DNA from 3 places in the Streptomyces sp. NPDC059696 genome. Region 3 is predicted to be linked to each of the others. Evidence: predicted binding sites of a transcription regulator. Region 3 holds the regulator's gene; each other region holds the start of a gene.
What was found. The regulator HrcA, encoded in region 3, represses chaperone genes, less so after heat shock. The targets are predictions, from matches to a motif close to TTNGCACTCNGNNNNNCNGAGTGCNAA.
Positions count from the first base shown of each region.

Region 1 (5,225 bases), on a different contig from region 3:
GCCATGACCTTCGTACAGCTCATCGAATGCAGGACCAGCCGGCTCGACGAGATGAACCGGCTGATGGACCGGTGGGTCGAGCAGACCAAGGGGAAGCGGACCGCGTCGCACAGTGTGGTGGCCAAGGACCGGTCCGACGCCTCGCACATCGTGGAGATCGTGGAGTTCCCGTCGTACGAGGAGGCGATGCGCAACTCCGGGCTGCCGGAGACCGACCGGATCTTCAAGGACATGGTGGCGCTCTGCGAGGAGACACCGACCTTCACGGACCTGGACGTGGTGCGGGACGAGCAGCTGTACGCGGCCACCGCGCGCAGGTTCTTCGAGCTCGCACCGGGGAAGGGGGACGCGCCGCCGTTCAACGACGTGTTCGTCGAGGACTACCACGACCACGATCCCGGCAATGTGCAGGATGTCATCGGGCTGGACGCGCTCCGGCGCGAGGTGGAGGTGTGGCGGGGCGGCTTCGACTTCTCGTTCACCATCGAGGACCAGATGGCGCAGGGCGACCGGGTGTGCACCCGGTGGACCTTCCACGGGCGGCACACCGGCGAGTTCCTCGGGATCCCGCCGACCGGTCAGGAGGTCACCATGACCGGGACGACCGTCCACCGCTGCACTCCGGACGGGAAGATCGCCGAGGGCTGGTGGCAGTACGACCGGCTGGGGCTGATGCAGCAGCTCGGGGTGCTGGAGCCGCTGGAGCTGTGACCGGCGGGCCCGACCGGGCCGCTGGAGTTGTGATCGACGGAAACAACCCGATGGACGCAACGGGAGAAGCCCCCGTTCCGCGTGGGCGGAACGGGGGCTTCTGCTACGAGGTCGGTGCCTCAGTGGGCGTGGCCGTGGCCGTGGCCCGCGGCGGCCGGCTCCTCCTCTTCCTTCTTCTCGACGACCAGGGTCTCGGTCGTGAGGAGGAGGGAGGCGATGGAGGCCGCGTTCTCCAGGGCGGAGCGGGTGACCTTGACCGGGTCGATGACGCCGGCCTTCACCAGGTCGCCGTACTCGCCGGTGGCGGCGTTGAAGCCCTGGCCCTTGTCGAGCTCGGCGACCTTCGAGGTGATGACGTAGCCCTCGAGACCGGCGTTCTCGGCGATCCAGCGCAGCGGCTCGACGGCGGCGCGGCGGACGACCGCGACACCGGTGGCCTCGTCGCCGGTCTTGCCGAGGTTGCCCTCGAGGACCTTGACGGCGTGGACCAGCGCGGAGCCACCACCGGAGACGATGCCCTCCTCGACCGCGGCGCGGGTCGCGGAGATGGCGTCCTCCAGACGGTGCTTGCGCTCCTTGAGCTCGACCTCGGTGGCGGCACCCACGCGGATGACGCACACGCCGCCGGCCAGCTTCGCGAGGCGCTCCTGGAGCTTCTCGCGGTCCCAGTCGGAGTCGGTGGTCTCGATCTCGGCCTTGATCTGGGCGACGCGGCCGTGCACGTCTTCCTTCTTGCCGGCGCCGTCGACGATGGTGGTGTCGTCCTTGGTGACGGTGACGCGGCGGGCGGAGCCGAGGACGTCCAGGCCGACCTGGTCGAGCTTGAGGCCGACCTCCTCGGAGACGACCGTGGCGCCGGTGAGGACGGCCATGTCCTGCAGCATCGCCTTGCGGCGGTCGCCGAAGCCGGGGGCCTTCACGGCGACGGCGTTGAAGGTGCCACGGATCTTGTTCACGACGAGGGTCGACAGGGCCTCGCCCTCGACGTCCTCGGCGATGATCAGCAGCGGCTTGGAGGCGTTGGCCTGGATGACCTTCTCCAGCAGCGGCAGCAGGTCCGCGATGGCGGAGATCTTGCCCTGCGTGATGAGGATGTACGGGTCGTCCAGGACTGCTTCCATGCGCTCCTGGTCCGTCACGAAGTACGGCGACAGGTAGCCCTTGTCGAAGGCCATGCCCTCGGTGAAGTCCAGCTCCAGACCGAAGGTGTTGGACTCCTCGACGGTGATGACACCGTCCTTGCCGACCTTGTCCATCGCCTCGGCGATGAGCTCGCCGACCTGCTGGTCCTGGGCGGACAGCGCGGCGACGGCGGCGATGTCGGACTTCTCGTCGATCGGGCGGGCCGTGGCGAGCAGGTCGTCCGAGACGGCCTTGACGGCGGCGTCGATGCCCTTCTTCAGGGCGGCCGGGGAGGCACCGGCGGCGACGTTCTTCAGGCCCTCGCGCACGAGCGCCTGGGCGAGCACGGTCGCGGTGGTCGTACCGTCACCCGCGATGTCGTTGGTCTTGGTCGCCACCTCCTTGACCAGCTGGGCACCGAGGTTCTCGTACGGGTCCTCGACCTCGACCTCACGGGCGATGGTCACACCGTCGTTGGTGATGGTGGGAGCGCCGAACTTCTTGTCGATGACGACGTTGCGGCCCTTGGGGCCGATCGTCACCTTGACCGTGTCGGCAAGCTTGTTGACGCCGCGCTCGAGGGCGCGACGGGCGTCCTCGTCGAACTTCAGGATCTTCGCCATGGGAGCGTGAGCCCTCTTCCGGAATCTGGGATATACGGCACTGCGCCCCGGGCGCCCGGCTTATTGGCGATAGCGGGAGCCAGGGGCGCAGTCAAAGCAAGGTGCTTGGGGTGAATTACTTCTCGACGATCGCGAGCACGTCGCGGGCCGAGAGGACGAGGTACTCCTCGCCGTTGTACTTCACCTCGGTGCCGCCGTACTTGCTGTAGAGCACGACGTCGCCGACGGAGACGTCGAGCGGAAGACGGTTGCCGTCCTCGAAGCGGCCCGGGCCCACGGCCAGGACGACGCCCTCCTGGGGCTTCTCCTTGGCGGTGTCCGGGATGACCAGGCCAGAGGCGGTGGTCTGCTCGGCGTCGAGCGGCTGGACCACGATGCGGTCCTCGAGCGGCTTGATGGCAACCTTGGAGCTGGTGGTCGTCACGATCCGACCTCCCCCTTCGGAGATCTCACGGGGTTAACTGTCTGAGGTGGCGACCAGGTGGATCCGTCGTCGCGGGTGCCGGACCTGCCCGTCGCTGTGTTGGCACTCTCCTAGGGGGAGTGCCAGAGCCGAGACTATGACTGCGATTAGCACTCGGTCAAGCGGACTGCTAATTGCCGACGGCGCGTCGGGCAACTGCCCTCTCCAGGTGGTCCTCGAGCCGCCCCACCCGCAGCCCCCGTTCCCCGATCTCCCGCAGCAGGCGCCCGGTCCGTTCCGTGAGGGTCGGGGACCCGGTCTCCCCGGACGGCACCGAGACGATGTCCCCGGGCCGCAGCTCGTGCGCGCCCCGGGTGTACGTCAGGTCGCCGTCGGCGCCCAGGGACGCGCGCCACAGGACGACCGCGGTGATGCCGCAGTCGGCGGCGGCGCGCAGGGTCGTGGTGTCGTAGGTGCCGTAGGGCGGGCGGAAGAGCCGGGGGGTGACGCCGAAGCGCGAGCGGAGTTTGTGCTGCTGGCCGCAGATCTCGGCGCGCTGCCCGGCGTAGGGCAGGCCACGCAGGGCGGGGTGGTCGAGGGTGTGGTTCTGCAGGGACGCGCCGACCGCGCGCAGCCGGGCGAAGTGTCCGTAGCCGGGACCCACGACGCTGTCGGTGAGGAACATGCTGACCGGGAGCCGCCGTTCGCGGACGAGGCCGATGAAGCGGGGGTCGCGCTCGGCGCCGTCGTCGTAGGTGAGGAAGACGACCGGCTCGCGGGTGGGGACATGGTCCACGACGGGCGGCAGCCGGCGGGTGTCGCCCACCCCGCGGGACGGGTCCTGCGCCCGGCCGTCGGCTGCGCCGGGCCGCTCCCCCGCGCCCCCGGCGCAGCCGGTCAGCAGGGCCGCGCACAGCAGGGCGGCGGCCGTCCGCCTCACAGGTAGTCCTCCAGCCGCGCGACCGTGTAGCCCTGGGCCGTGACCTTGTTCAGGAAGCGGCGGACCATGTCGGCCATCGTGCCCTTCCACTGGTCGCGTCCCCGGAAGTGCGTGAGGACGATGTCGCCCGGGCGCAGCCTGCGGCCCCCGTCGCGGTACTCCCAGTGGTCGGCGAAGACCTCCTCGTTCCACAGGGGCACGTACGCGATGCCGCAGGCCTTGGCGGCGCGCAGGGTCGACCGGTCGTAGCTGCCGTAGGGCGGGCGGAAGAGTGCGGGGCGCGTGCCGAACTGTCTTTGCATGTAGCGCTGCATGCCGCAGATCTCGCGCTTCTGCGCCCGGTACGACAGGCCCCGCAGGTTGGGGTGGTACAGGGTGTGGTTGTGCAGCGCCACGCCCCCGGACTGCATCCTCCGGAAGTAGCCGGGGTCGTCCTTGACCAGGTAGCCGCTGAGGAAGGCGCTGTAGGGCACGTCGAGGTCGCGCATCATCCGCAGGAACGCGGGGTCCTTCTCGGCCCCGTCGTCGACGGTGAGGAAGACGACCTTGTCGCTGGTGGGGATCCTCGTGAAGACGGGCGGGAGGTCCAGCTCCCGGTGGCCTTCCACCTCGAAGCCCTTGCGGGTCCTGATCCTGGGCTTCGTCACGGGGGCGGGCGGGGCGGCCGACAGGGTCCTGCGCAGGTCCCAGCGGTGTGCGGCGGCGACCCGGGCGGCGTGCGCGGCGCGCAGTCGGGTGGCGTAGGAGTCGAGCGCGCGGGCCGGGGGCGCGTCGAGGGGCTGCTGGCCGCCGGCCGGGGTGACCTGGTCGCCGCCGTCCTGCGCGCAGCCGGAGGCGATGGCGGCGAGGACGAGCACGGCGAGGATGATCCGTGCGCCGGCGGGCGCCCGCCCCCATGCCCGGCTTTTATCGTTTTGTACGACTGCTCGCATGGTGCCGGATCCTCCCAGCCCCCTCCGGGCGATCCCGCCCGACACCGCGGCCGGCGCCCGACCATCCACCGACTGGCCCAAACCCCGGCCCCCACCGGGAACGGGCCGCGCTCCCTCCGTCAGCACCCGGCCGACCACGATCCCGCTGCGCATCGGCAACTCCGACCAGCCGCCATCCCCGGCACTGGACAACCCCGCGCTCCGGCAACCCCCACAGCCCGCCGTACCCCCGCGCATCGGCAACCCCCGACCGGCACCGGCCGCACCCCCTCCCCCGCCGTGGCCGACAATGATCCGGTGAACGACCTCGACCTCCTCCTCACCCCCGAAGGCAGCGCCCTCCTCGACGAGGTGCGGGACACCGACCCGGCGCGGGAGCTGGCCGTCGCGACCCGGCTGCGCCGCGAGCACCCCGCGGAACTGGTGTCGGCGGCGCTCGGCCAGGCACGGCTGCGGCAGCGGGCGGTGGCGAAGTTCGGGGCGGAGGACGCGGG
Region 1 covers NZ_JBHWFG010000002.1:64,322-69,546, forward strand. The annotation lists gene ACFV20_RS02090 (ester cyclase) at 4-711, shown strand; gene groL (chaperonin GroEL) at 831-2,456, opposite strand; gene groES (co-chaperone GroES) at 2,572-2,880, opposite strand; gene ACFV20_RS02105 (polysaccharide deacetylase family protein) at 3,050-3,799, opposite strand; gene ACFV20_RS02110 (polysaccharide deacetylase family protein) at 3,796-4,731, opposite strand; gene ACFV20_RS02115 (methyltransferase domain-containing protein) at 5,029-5,225, shown strand, end outside.
Region 1: groES (co-chaperone GroES) is a predicted target of HrcA. The motif match lies at 2,980-3,006, and genes of this name have one in related genera.

Region 2 (5,225 bases), on a different contig from region 3:
TCCGGCAACCCGACGCACTCCTTCAAGGACCGGGTCGTCGCCCAGGCCCTGGAGGCCGCCCGCGCCTTCGGCTTCACCACGCTCTCCTGCTCCTCCACCGGCAACCTCGCCGGTGCGGTGGGTGCCGCGGCGGCCCGCGCCGGCTTCCGCTCCTGCGTGTTCATCCCGCACGACCTGGAGCAGGGCAAGGTCGTCATGGCCGCGGTCTACGGCGGCGAGCTCGTCGGCATCGAGGGCAACTACGACGACGTGAACCGCTTCTGCTCCGAGCTGATCGGCGACCCGGCCGGCGAGGGCTGGGGCTTCGTCAACGTCAACCTCCGGCCGTACTACGCGGAAGGGTCCAAGACCCTCGCGTACGAGATCTGTGAGCAGCTCGGCTGGCGGCTGCCGGACCAGCTCGTGGTGCCGATCGCCTCCGGTTCGCAGCTCACGAAGATCGACAAGGGTCTGCAGGAGCTGATCAAGCTCGGGCTGGTCGAGGACAAGCCGTACAAGATCTTCGGTGCGCAGGCCGAGGGCTGTTCGCCGGTGTCCGTCGCCTACAAGGCCGGGCACGACGTCGTCCGCCCGCAGAAGCCGGACACCATCGCCAAGTCCCTCGCGATCGGCAACCCGGCGGACGGGCCGTACGTGCTGGACATCGCGCGGCGCACGGGCGGGGCCGTGGAGGACGTGAACGACGAGCAGATCGTCGACGCGATCAAGATCCTCGCTCGGACCGAGGGGATCTTCGCGGAGACCGCCGGTGGTGTGACGGTGGGTGTGACGCGCAAGTTGATCGAGAACGGGGTGCTCGACCCGTCGTTGACGACCGTGGTGCTGAACACGGGGGATGGGCTGAAGACGCTCGATGCGGTGGCCGGGACCGGGCTGACCGCGACCATCCGGCCCAACTTGGACTCGTTCCGTGAGGCCGGGCTCGTCTGAGCGTCGTTGTTCGCTGCGGGCCGCGGGGGGCTGGTCGCGCCCACGCGGCGGAGCCGCACATGGACACAGCCCCGCGCCCCTGAGGGCGCGCCCCAGCCGTAGCTCGAATAAGAACCGGAGGACATGTCTGATGAGCGTCACCGTCCGCATCCCCACCATCCTGCGCACCTACACCGGCGGTCAGGCCGAGGTCTCCGCCGAGGGTGGGACCCTCGGTGAGGTCATCGCCGATCTGGAGAAGAACCACACCGGGATCGCCGCCCGGGTGCTGGACGACCAGGGCAAGCTGCGCCGGTTCGTCAACGTGTACGTCAACGACGACGACGTGCGCTTCGAGCAGGGGCTGGAGACGGCGACGCCGGACGGTGCCGGTGTGTCGATCATTCCCGCTGTCGCGGGTGGCTGAACCGGTCGACCGGCTTGATTGTTACCTTCGGTAACGACAGTCACTGAGAGTTTATCGAATTGCCCCCTCCGTGAGAGAAGCGGAGGGGGCAATTCTGCGTGGTTGAGCGGGGTACAGTTGGGGAACGCAGTCCCGATCCGCTGATCGGAACCCTGAATTCCTGCTTCGAGCCCGACAAGATGTAGCCAAAGTGTGCATGTCTTTTGAGGCTTTTGTTCCCTTTGTGTGGCCCGACTTGCCCTGAATTCGGGCGAATTCTCCCCACATTCCGGACCCTGCGCGTCCAGAATTCTCGTCCGATTGACCTGTTGCAGACGGCAGTTGGACAGATACATTCAGCCGCGGTCGACGCGTTCCGGCGCACGCCCCCAACCGTGGGGGGTGAGGTCTGACCCGGGTCCGCGAAGTGTGGATCTGTGCAAGGGCCAGTAATAGGGGAGTTAGGCATGGCTCAGGGCACCGTCAAGTGGTTCAACGCGGAGAAGGGGTACGGCTTCATCGCGGTCGACGGTGGTGCGGATGTTTTCGTCCACTACAGCGCGATCCAGATGGACGGCTACCGCACCCTTGAAGAGGGCCAGCGGGTCGAGTTCGAGATCTCGCAGGGTCAGAAGGGACCGCAGGCCGACATGGTTCGCGTCTCTGCCTGAACGCGCACCACGACCAACGCATCAGCGACCGGTCTTCTCAGAAGGGCCCGTACCCCCCGGGGTGCGGGCCCTTCGGCCTGCCCGGACGCCCGCCGGGCGGTGTTCGCGGGCGGCTGACGCCCCTGCCCGATCCCCGGGAGGCGCTTGCACTCGCCATGCCCGAGTGCTAATCATTGCGTTAGCACTCTGAAGGTGAGAGTGACAACGTAAGGACCGGGTCGGTGAGGCCCGCAGGCCAGGTGGGGGAAGGAACCCGCAAGGCAAGCGAGCCGTCCGTCGCGGGCGCGGGCGCGGTCCGAAGTAATCACCCCCAGTCCTGGAGGGACCACTTCACATGGCCAAGATCATCGCGTTCGACGAGGAGGCGCGGCGCGGCCTCGAGCGCGGCATGAACCAGCTCGCGGACGCCGTCAAGGTGACGCTCGGCCCCAAGGGCCGCAACGTCGTCCTCGAGAAGAAGTGGGGCGCGCCCACGATCACCAACGATGGTGTCTCCATCGCCAAGGAGATCGAGCTCGAGGACCCGTACGAGAAGATCGGCGCCGAGCTGGTCAAGGAAGTCGCCAAGAAGACGGACGACGTCGCCGGTGACGGTACGACCACCGCGACCGTTCTCGCCCAGGCCCTGGTCAAGGAAGGCCTGCGCAACGTAGCCGCCGGCGCCAACCCGATGGCCCTCAAGCGTGGTATCGAGCGCGCCGTCGAGGCCGTCTCCGCCGCCCTGCTGGAGCAGGCGAAGGACGTCGAGACCAAGGAGCAGATCGCCTCCACGGCCTCCATCTCCGCCGCCGACACCCAGATCGGCGAGCTCATCGCCGAGGCCATGGACAAGGTCGGCAAGGAAGGCGTCATCACCGTCGAGGAGTCCCAGACCTTCGGTCTGGAGCTGGAGCTCACCGAGGGTATGCGCTTCGACAAGGGCTACATCTCGGCGTACTTCGCCACCGACATGGAGCGTATGGAGGCCGTCCTCGACGACCCGTACATCCTGATCGCCAACTCGAAGATCAGCAACGTCAAGGACCTGCTGCCGCTCCTCGAGAAGGTCATGCAGTCCGGCAAGCCGCTGCTGATCATCGCCGAGGACGTCGAGGGCGAGGCTCTGTCGACCCTGGTCGTCAACAAGATCCGCGGCACCTTCAAGTCCGTCGCCGTCAAGGCCCCGGGCTTCGGCGACCGCCGCAAGGCGATGCTGCAGGACATCGGCATCCTCACCGGCGGCGAGGTGATCTCCGAGGAGGTCGGCCTCAAGCTGGAGAACGCCACGCTCGACCTGCTGGGCAAGGCCCGCAAGGTCGTCATCACCAAGGACGAGACCACCATCGTCGACGGTGCCGGCTCGGCCGACCAGGTCCAGGGCCGCGTCAACCAGATCCGCGCCGAGATCGAGAACAGCGACTCGGACTACGACCGCGAGAAGCTGCAGGAGCGCCTGGCGAAGCTCGCCGGCGGTGTCGCGGTCATCAAGGCCGGTGCCGCCACCGAGGTGGAGCTCAAGGAGCGCAAGCACCGCATCGAGGACGCCGTGCGCAACGCCAAGGCGGCCGTCGAGGAGGGCATCGTCGCCGGTGGTGGCGTGGCCCTGCTGCAGGCCTCCCAGGTCTTCGAGAAGCTGGAGCTCGACGGCGACGAGGCGACCGGCGCCAACGCCGTGAAGCTCGCGCTGGAGGCCCCGCTGAAGCAGATCGCCGTCAACGGTGGTCTCGAGGGCGGCGTCGTCGTGGAGAAGGTCCGCAACCTCACCGTCGGCCACGGCCTGAACGCCGCGACCGGTGAGTACGTCGACATGATCGCCGAGGGCATCATCGACCCGGCGAAGGTGACGCGTTCCGCCCTGCAGAACGCCGCCTCCATCGCCGCGCTGTTCCTCACCACCGAGGCCGTCATCGCCGACAAGCCGGAGAAGGCCGCCGCGCCGGCCGGCGGCGGCATGCCGGGCGGTGACATGGACTTCTGATCGACCCGAGGGTTGATCGACGTCCGTACCGAGGGCGGCACTTCCTGTTCCGGCAGGAGGTGCCGCCCTTCGGCGTGTCCGGGGTGCGGGAGAGGTGCGTGCGGGGCGCGTGTCCGGGATCACAGCGGGGATGGGATGGCGGGGCGGGACCGGATGGTTGAAGGTTAGGTCGGTCCTATGCGTATGCACATACCCCCCGGTATCCGAAAGTGAGCCACCACGTGACTGTCGCCGCCTCCGCCTCCCGCGCCGCCGAAATCCTGTCCCGGCCCGTCACGCTGGGCGGCCTGACCGTTCCCAACCGGATCGCGATGGCGCCGATGACCCGCATGTTCTCCCCCGGCGGTGTGCCCGGTGAGGACGTCGTGTCGTACTACGCGCGCCGCGCCGCCGCCGGAGTCGGCCTGATCGTCACCGAGGGCACCTACGTCGGCCACGAGTCGGCCGGGCAGAGCGACAGCGTGCCGCGCTTCCACGGTGACGAGCAGCTCGCGGGCTGGGCGAAGGTCGCCGAGGCGGTGCACGCCGCGGGCGGCACGATCGTGCCGCAGCTGTGGCACATCGGCATGGTCCGCAACCAGGGCGAGCCCCCCGTCGCCGACGCCCCCGCCGTCGGCCCCTCGGGTCTGCGCATCGGCGCCGACGAGCCCACCGGCAAGGTCATGACGCAGGCCGACATCGACGCCGTCATCGGCGCGTTCGCCGCGGCCGCGGCCGCCGCCGAGCGCATCGGCTTCGACGGTGTCGAACTGCACGGCGCCCACGGCTACTTGCTCGACCAGTTCCTCTGGGAGGGCACCAACCGCCGCACCGACGCCTACGGCGGCGACCGCGTCGCCCGCGCCAAGCTCGCCGAGGAGATCGTCACGGCCGTCCGCGAGTCCGTCTCCGCCGACTTCCCCGTCATCTTCCGCTTCTCCCAGTGGAAGCAGGAGGCCTACCGCGCCCGCCTCGCCGAGACCCCGGAGGAGCTGGAGTCCATCCTCGCTCCGCTGGCCGCCGCCGGCGTCGACGCCTTCCACGCCTCCACCCGCCGCTACTGGGTCCCCGAGTTCGACGACTCCGACCTCAACCTGGCCGGCTGGACCAAGAAGCTCACCGGCAAGCCCACCATCACCGTCGGCTCGGTCGGCCTGGACGGCACCGACTTCCTCAAGTCCTTCCAGGGCCAGGGCGCCGAGGTCGGCGACCTCGACAACCTCCTCGACCGCTTCGAGCGCGACGAGTTCGACATGGTCGCCGTCGGCCGCGCCCTGCTCCAGGACCCCGAGTGGGCCCGCAA
Region 2 covers NZ_JBHWFG010000014.1:142,640-147,864, forward strand. The annotation lists gene thrC (threonine synthase) at 1-930, shown strand, start outside; gene ACFV20_RS17815 (MoaD/ThiS family protein) at 1,061-1,336, shown strand; gene ACFV20_RS17820 (cold-shock protein) at 1,783-1,986, shown strand; gene groL (chaperonin GroEL) at 2,321-3,943, shown strand; gene ACFV20_RS17830 (NADH:flavin oxidoreductase) at 4,165-5,225, shown strand, end outside.
Region 2: groL (chaperonin GroEL) is a predicted target of HrcA. The motif match lies at 2,130-2,156, and genes of this name have one in related genera.

Region 3 (5,225 bases):
CGCCCGCTTCGCACACGGCGGCGGCCAGCTTCGGTACGGAGACGCCGCCCGCCATGGGGGCCTGCACGATCGGGTGGGGGAAGAGATCGGTCAGTGCGGAGGACATGACGGCATGTTGTCACGTCCTCCGGACAACCCCTAAACCGGCCTGCCCACTGGCATAGACCAGAGGAACAAGCGCCTCCGGTCACCCGGGAGGCACCCCACCGGCACCCGTCACAGGCGCCGCTCAGCGCCCGTTGAACGCATCCTTCAACCGCGAGAACAGCCCCTGCTGCCCGGGCTGACTGTGCCTGCCCGGGGACAATCCCCGGACCCCAGGCAACAGTCCAACCGCCCGCGTCAGCGCCCGTTGAACGCATCCTTCAACCGCGAGAACAGCCCCTGCTGCCCAGGCTGGAACTGCCCCGTCGGTCGCTCCTCGCCCCGCAGCTTGGACAGCTCGCGCAGCAGGCGCTCCTGCTCGGGGTCGAGCTTGGTCGGGGTCTGGACCTCGACGTGGACGATGAGGTCGCCGCGTCCGCCGCCGCGCAGGTGCGTGACGCCCCGGCCGTGCAGCGGGATCGACTGGCCGGACTGGGTGCCCGGGCGGATGTCGACCTCCTCCATGCCGTCGAGCGTCTCCAGCGGCACCTTGGTGCCGAGGGCCGCCGCCGTCATGGGGATCGTCACCGTGCAGTGCAGGTCGTCGCCGCGCCGCTGGAACGTGCTGTGCGGCAGCTCGTGGATCTCGACGTAGAGGTCACCGGCGGGACCGCCGCCGGGGCCGACCTCGCCCTCGCCGGCGAGCTGGATGCGCGTGCCGTTGTCGACACCGGCCGGGATCTTGACCGTGAGCGTGCGGCGGGAGCGGACCCGGCCGTCGCCCGCGCACTCCGGGCACGGGGTCGGGACGACCGTGCCGAAGCCCTGGCACTGGGGGCAGGGGCGGGAGGTCATGACCTGGCCCAGGAAGGACCGGGTCACCTGCGAGACCTCACCGCGGCCGCGGCACATGTCGCACGTCTGGGCGGAGGTGCCCGGCGCCGCGCCCTCGCCGTTGCAGGTGTTGCAGACGACGGCCGTGTCGACCTGGATGTCCTTGGTTGTGCCGAAGGCCGCCTCGTCGAGCTCGACCTCGATACGGATCATGGCGTCCTGGCCCCGGCGGGTGCGCGAGCGCGGTCCGCGCTGCGACGCCGTGCCGAAGAAGGCGTCCATGATGTCCGAGAAGTTCCCGAAGCCACCGGCTCCGAAGCCGCCCGCGCCACCGCCGCCGGCCTGCGAGAGCGGGTCGCCGCCGAGGTCGTAGACCTGCTTCTTCTGCGGGTCCGACAGCACCTCGTAGGCGGCGTTGATCTCCTTGAACCGCTCCTGGGTCTTCGGATCGGGGTTGACGTCCGGGTGCAGCTCGCGCGCGAGCCGCCGGAAGGCCTTCTTGATCTCTTCCTGCGACGCGTCGCGGCGCACGCCGAGTACGGCGTAGTAGTCCGTGGCCACTACGACTCCGCCAGGATCTGTCCGACGTACCGTGCCACTGCGCGTACCGCTCCCATCGTTCCCGGGTAGTCCATGCGGGTCGGTCCGACCACGCCGAGCTTGGCGACTGCCTCGCCGCCCGAACCGTAGCCGACCGACACGACGGACGTGGAGTTGAGTCCTTCGTGGGCGTTCTCGTGACCGATCCGTACGGTCACGCCCGGATCCTTCGCCTCGCCGAGCAGCTTGAGGAGCACGACCTGCTCCTCGAGCGCCTCCAGCACCGGCCGGATCGTGAGGGGGAAGTCATGACCGAAGCGGGTCAGATTGGCGGTGCCGCCGATCATCAGCCGCTCCTCGTTCTCCTCGACGAGGGTTTCCAGAAGCGCGGAGAGCACCGTGGAGACCGTACCCCGGTCCTCGAGCTCGAACGCCTCGGGGAGATCCTCCACCAGACTCGGCACATCCGCGAAACGGCGGTTCGCCACACGGCTGTTGAGGCGCGCGCGCAGATCCGCGAGCGAGGCGTCACCGAAGGGCGCCGGGCAGTCGACCACGCGCTGCTCGACCCGCCCGGTGTCCGTGATCAGCACGAGCATCACCCGCGCGGGCGCGAGGGAGAGCAACTCCACGTGCCGCACGGTCGAACGGGTCAGCGACGGGTACTGCACGACGGCGACCTGACGCGTGAGCTGCGCGAGCAGCCGTACCGTACGCGCCACGACGTCGTCGAGGTCGACCGCGCCCTCGAGGAAGTTCTGGATCGCGCGCCGCTCGGGCGCGGTCATCGGCTTGACGCCGGCGAGCTTGTCGACGAACAGCCGGTAGCCCTTGTCGGTGGGGATGCGCCCGGCACTGGTGTGCGGCTGGGCGATGTACCCCTCGTCCTCGAGGGCCGCCATGTCGTTGCGGACGGTGGCCGGGGAGACGCCGAGGTTGTGCCGCTCGGTGAGGGCCTTGGAGCCCACCGGCTCCTCGGTGCCGACGTAGTCCTGGACGATGGCGCGCAGCACCTGAAGCCTGCGTTCACTGAGCATCGCGCACACCTCCAGATGTCTCCGTCTGCTTGCCCTGCCGGTCCGGCCTGGCACTCTGCGCGTGCGAGTGCCAGCATTCCCCGGCCCAGTGTACGGCGGTGGGGTACACCCCCGGCAAGGCTGGTCGTGCGGCGCCGTGCCCCGAGCGGGGCCCACCGCTAGCGTCGCCGTATGACGGTGACTTGGGAAGACCTCGGGTGGGAGCGCGTGGCCGCCGGGGTGGGGCGGTGTCGGCTGCCGGTGTGGGACTGCACGATCGGGCTGGTCGCGGGCGAGGGGGCGGTCCTCATGATCGACTCCGGATCGAGCCTTGCCGAGGGCGCGAAACTGGGCGCGCAGGCGCGAGCGCTCACCGGTCATCGTGTGACACATATCGCGCTGACCCACCCGCACTTCGACCATGTCTTCGGCACAGCGGCGCTCCCGGACACCGAGGTGTTCGGCGCGGTGGGCGTGGACGCACTGCTGTCGCGGACACGGGACCGTGAGGAACTGCGCGAGGACGGGGTGCGCCAGGGCCTGGCGGCGCCTGCGGCCCAGGAGGCGGCACAGCGGCTGGTCGTGCCCGGCCACCTGGTCTCCGGCGAGTGGACCCTCGACCTGGGCGGCGGCCGGCAGGTGCTGCTGGCGAACGTCGGCCCGGGCCACACCGCGCACGACCTCGCGGTGCTGGTGCCCGGCGATCCGGAGGTGGTGTTCTGCGGCGACCTGGTCGAGGAGTCCGGCGAGCCGCAGGCCGGCCCGGACGCGCTGCCGGCGCAGTGGCCTGCCGCCCTGGACCGGCTGCTCGGCCTGGGCGGCGAGGACGCGGTGTACGTGCCCGGTCACGGAGCGGTGGTGGACGCGGCGTTCGTGCGGGCGCAACGGGACGCGCTGGCGGCGCGGTTCGGCGTGTCGCGGTGATCGCCGCCCGCCTTCTCCTATCGTCATCCGAATGCGCCAGTACTCCGCCGATCTGACCCCGCCGTGGAAGAAGCCGAAGCCGGTGCCCGAGGTCGCGGCGGAGCCGGGCCTGGTCGTGGAGGAGCCGGGGACCGGGTTCTGCGGTGCGGTGATCCGCTGCGAGGCGGGCACGGTGACGCTGGAGGACCGCTTCGGCAAGCACCGGGTGTTCCCGCTGGAGCCGCGCGGCTTCCTGCTGGAGGGCAGGGTGGTGACCCTCGTCCGCCCCACCCCGGGCGGCCCGGCACGTCCCACCCGCACGGCCTCGGGATCGGTCGCCGTCCCCGGCGCACGCGCCCGGGTGGCCCGCGCCGGCCGCATCTACGTCGAGGGCCGCCACGACGCCGAGCTGGTCGAGAAGGTGTGGGGCGACGACCTGCGCATCGAGGGCGTGGTGGTGGAGTACCTGGAGGGCGTCGACGACCTGCCGTCGATCGTCTCCGAGTTCGCCCCCGGCCCGGACGCACGGCTGGGCATCCTGGTGGACCACCTGGTACCGGGCTCGAAGGAGTGGCGCATCGCCCAGTCGGTGACGAGCGAACACGCCCTGGTCGTCGGCCACCCGTACATCGACATCTGGGAGGCGGTGAAACCGTCGTCCCTGGGCATCGAGGCATGGCCGCGGATTCCCCGAGGCCAGGACTGGAAGACGGGCGTGTGCAGGGCACTGGGCTGGCCGGAGAACACGGGGGCGGCCTGGCAGCGGATCCTGTCGGGCGTCCACTCGTACAAGGACCTGGAGCCGGAACTGCTGGGCAGAGTGGAAGAACTGATCGACTTCGTGACGGCCCCCTGACCTCGGACATGCGCGCCGCCCCTGGCTGCGGGCATGCGTGCCGCCAAGGGCGGCACGGGTGGGCGCAGCGGCACCCCGCTACGCCGGGCTGCGAAACGCCCCGCCCCCAGCCCTCACGCCGAGCACCTCAGTCCACGAGGTCCCGGACAACCCCGTCGGCCAGCAACCGCCCCCGCAACGTGAGCACGGCCCGCCCTTCCTCGTACGAAGCCTCCTGAAGCAGTCCGTCCGCCAACGCCCTGCGCGAGGCAGCCAGCCCCTCCTCCCGCAGCAGCGACAACGGCACCCCCTCCCGCAGCCGCAGCTCCAGCAGAATCCGCTCGACGCGCCGGTCCTCCTCGCTCAGCACCTCACGCCCGGCCCCGGGCGACCTCCCCGAAGCCAGCGCGGCCGCGTACGCCCCCGGATGCTTCACGTTCCACCACCGCACCCCGCCCACGTGACTGTGCGCCCCGGGCCCGGCCCCCCACCAGTCGGCTCCCCGCCAGTACAGCTCGTTGTGCAGACACCGCCCCGCCGCCGAGGTCGCCCAGTTCGACACCTCGTACCACTCGAAGCCCGCGCCGGAGAGCACCTCGTCCGCGATCAGGTACCGGTCGGCGTGGACGTCGTCGTCGGTCATCGGCACCTCCCCCCGGCGGATCCGACGGGCCAGCTGCGTCCCCTCCTCGACGATCAGGGCGTACGCGCTGACATGGTCCGGCCCGGCGCCCAGCACCGCGTCCAGCGAGGCCCGCCAGTCGTCGTCGGACTCCCCCGGGGTGCCGTAGATCAGGTCGAGGTTCACATGGTCGAACCCGGCCGCCCGGGCCTCCGCCACACAGGCCTCGGGCCGCCCCGGCGTGTGCGTGCGGTCCAGGATCTTCAGCACGTGCTGCCGCGCGCTCTGCATCCCGAAGGAGATCCGGTTGAACCCGCCCTCGCGCAGGGTCTCCAGATACGCCGGGTCCACCGACTCCGGGTTCGCCTCCGTCGTGACCTCGGCGTCCTCC
Region 3 covers NZ_JBHWFG010000011.1:201,094-206,318, forward strand. The annotation lists gene ACFV20_RS15260 (nitronate monooxygenase) at 1-106, opposite strand, end outside; gene dnaJ (molecular chaperone DnaJ) at 343-1,479, opposite strand; gene hrcA (heat-inducible transcriptional repressor HrcA) at 1,479-2,495, opposite strand; gene ACFV20_RS15275 (MBL fold metallo-hydrolase) at 2,667-3,398, shown strand; gene ACFV20_RS15280 (DUF3097 domain-containing protein) at 3,430-4,233, shown strand; gene hemW (radical SAM family heme chaperone HemW) at 4,361-5,225, opposite strand, start outside.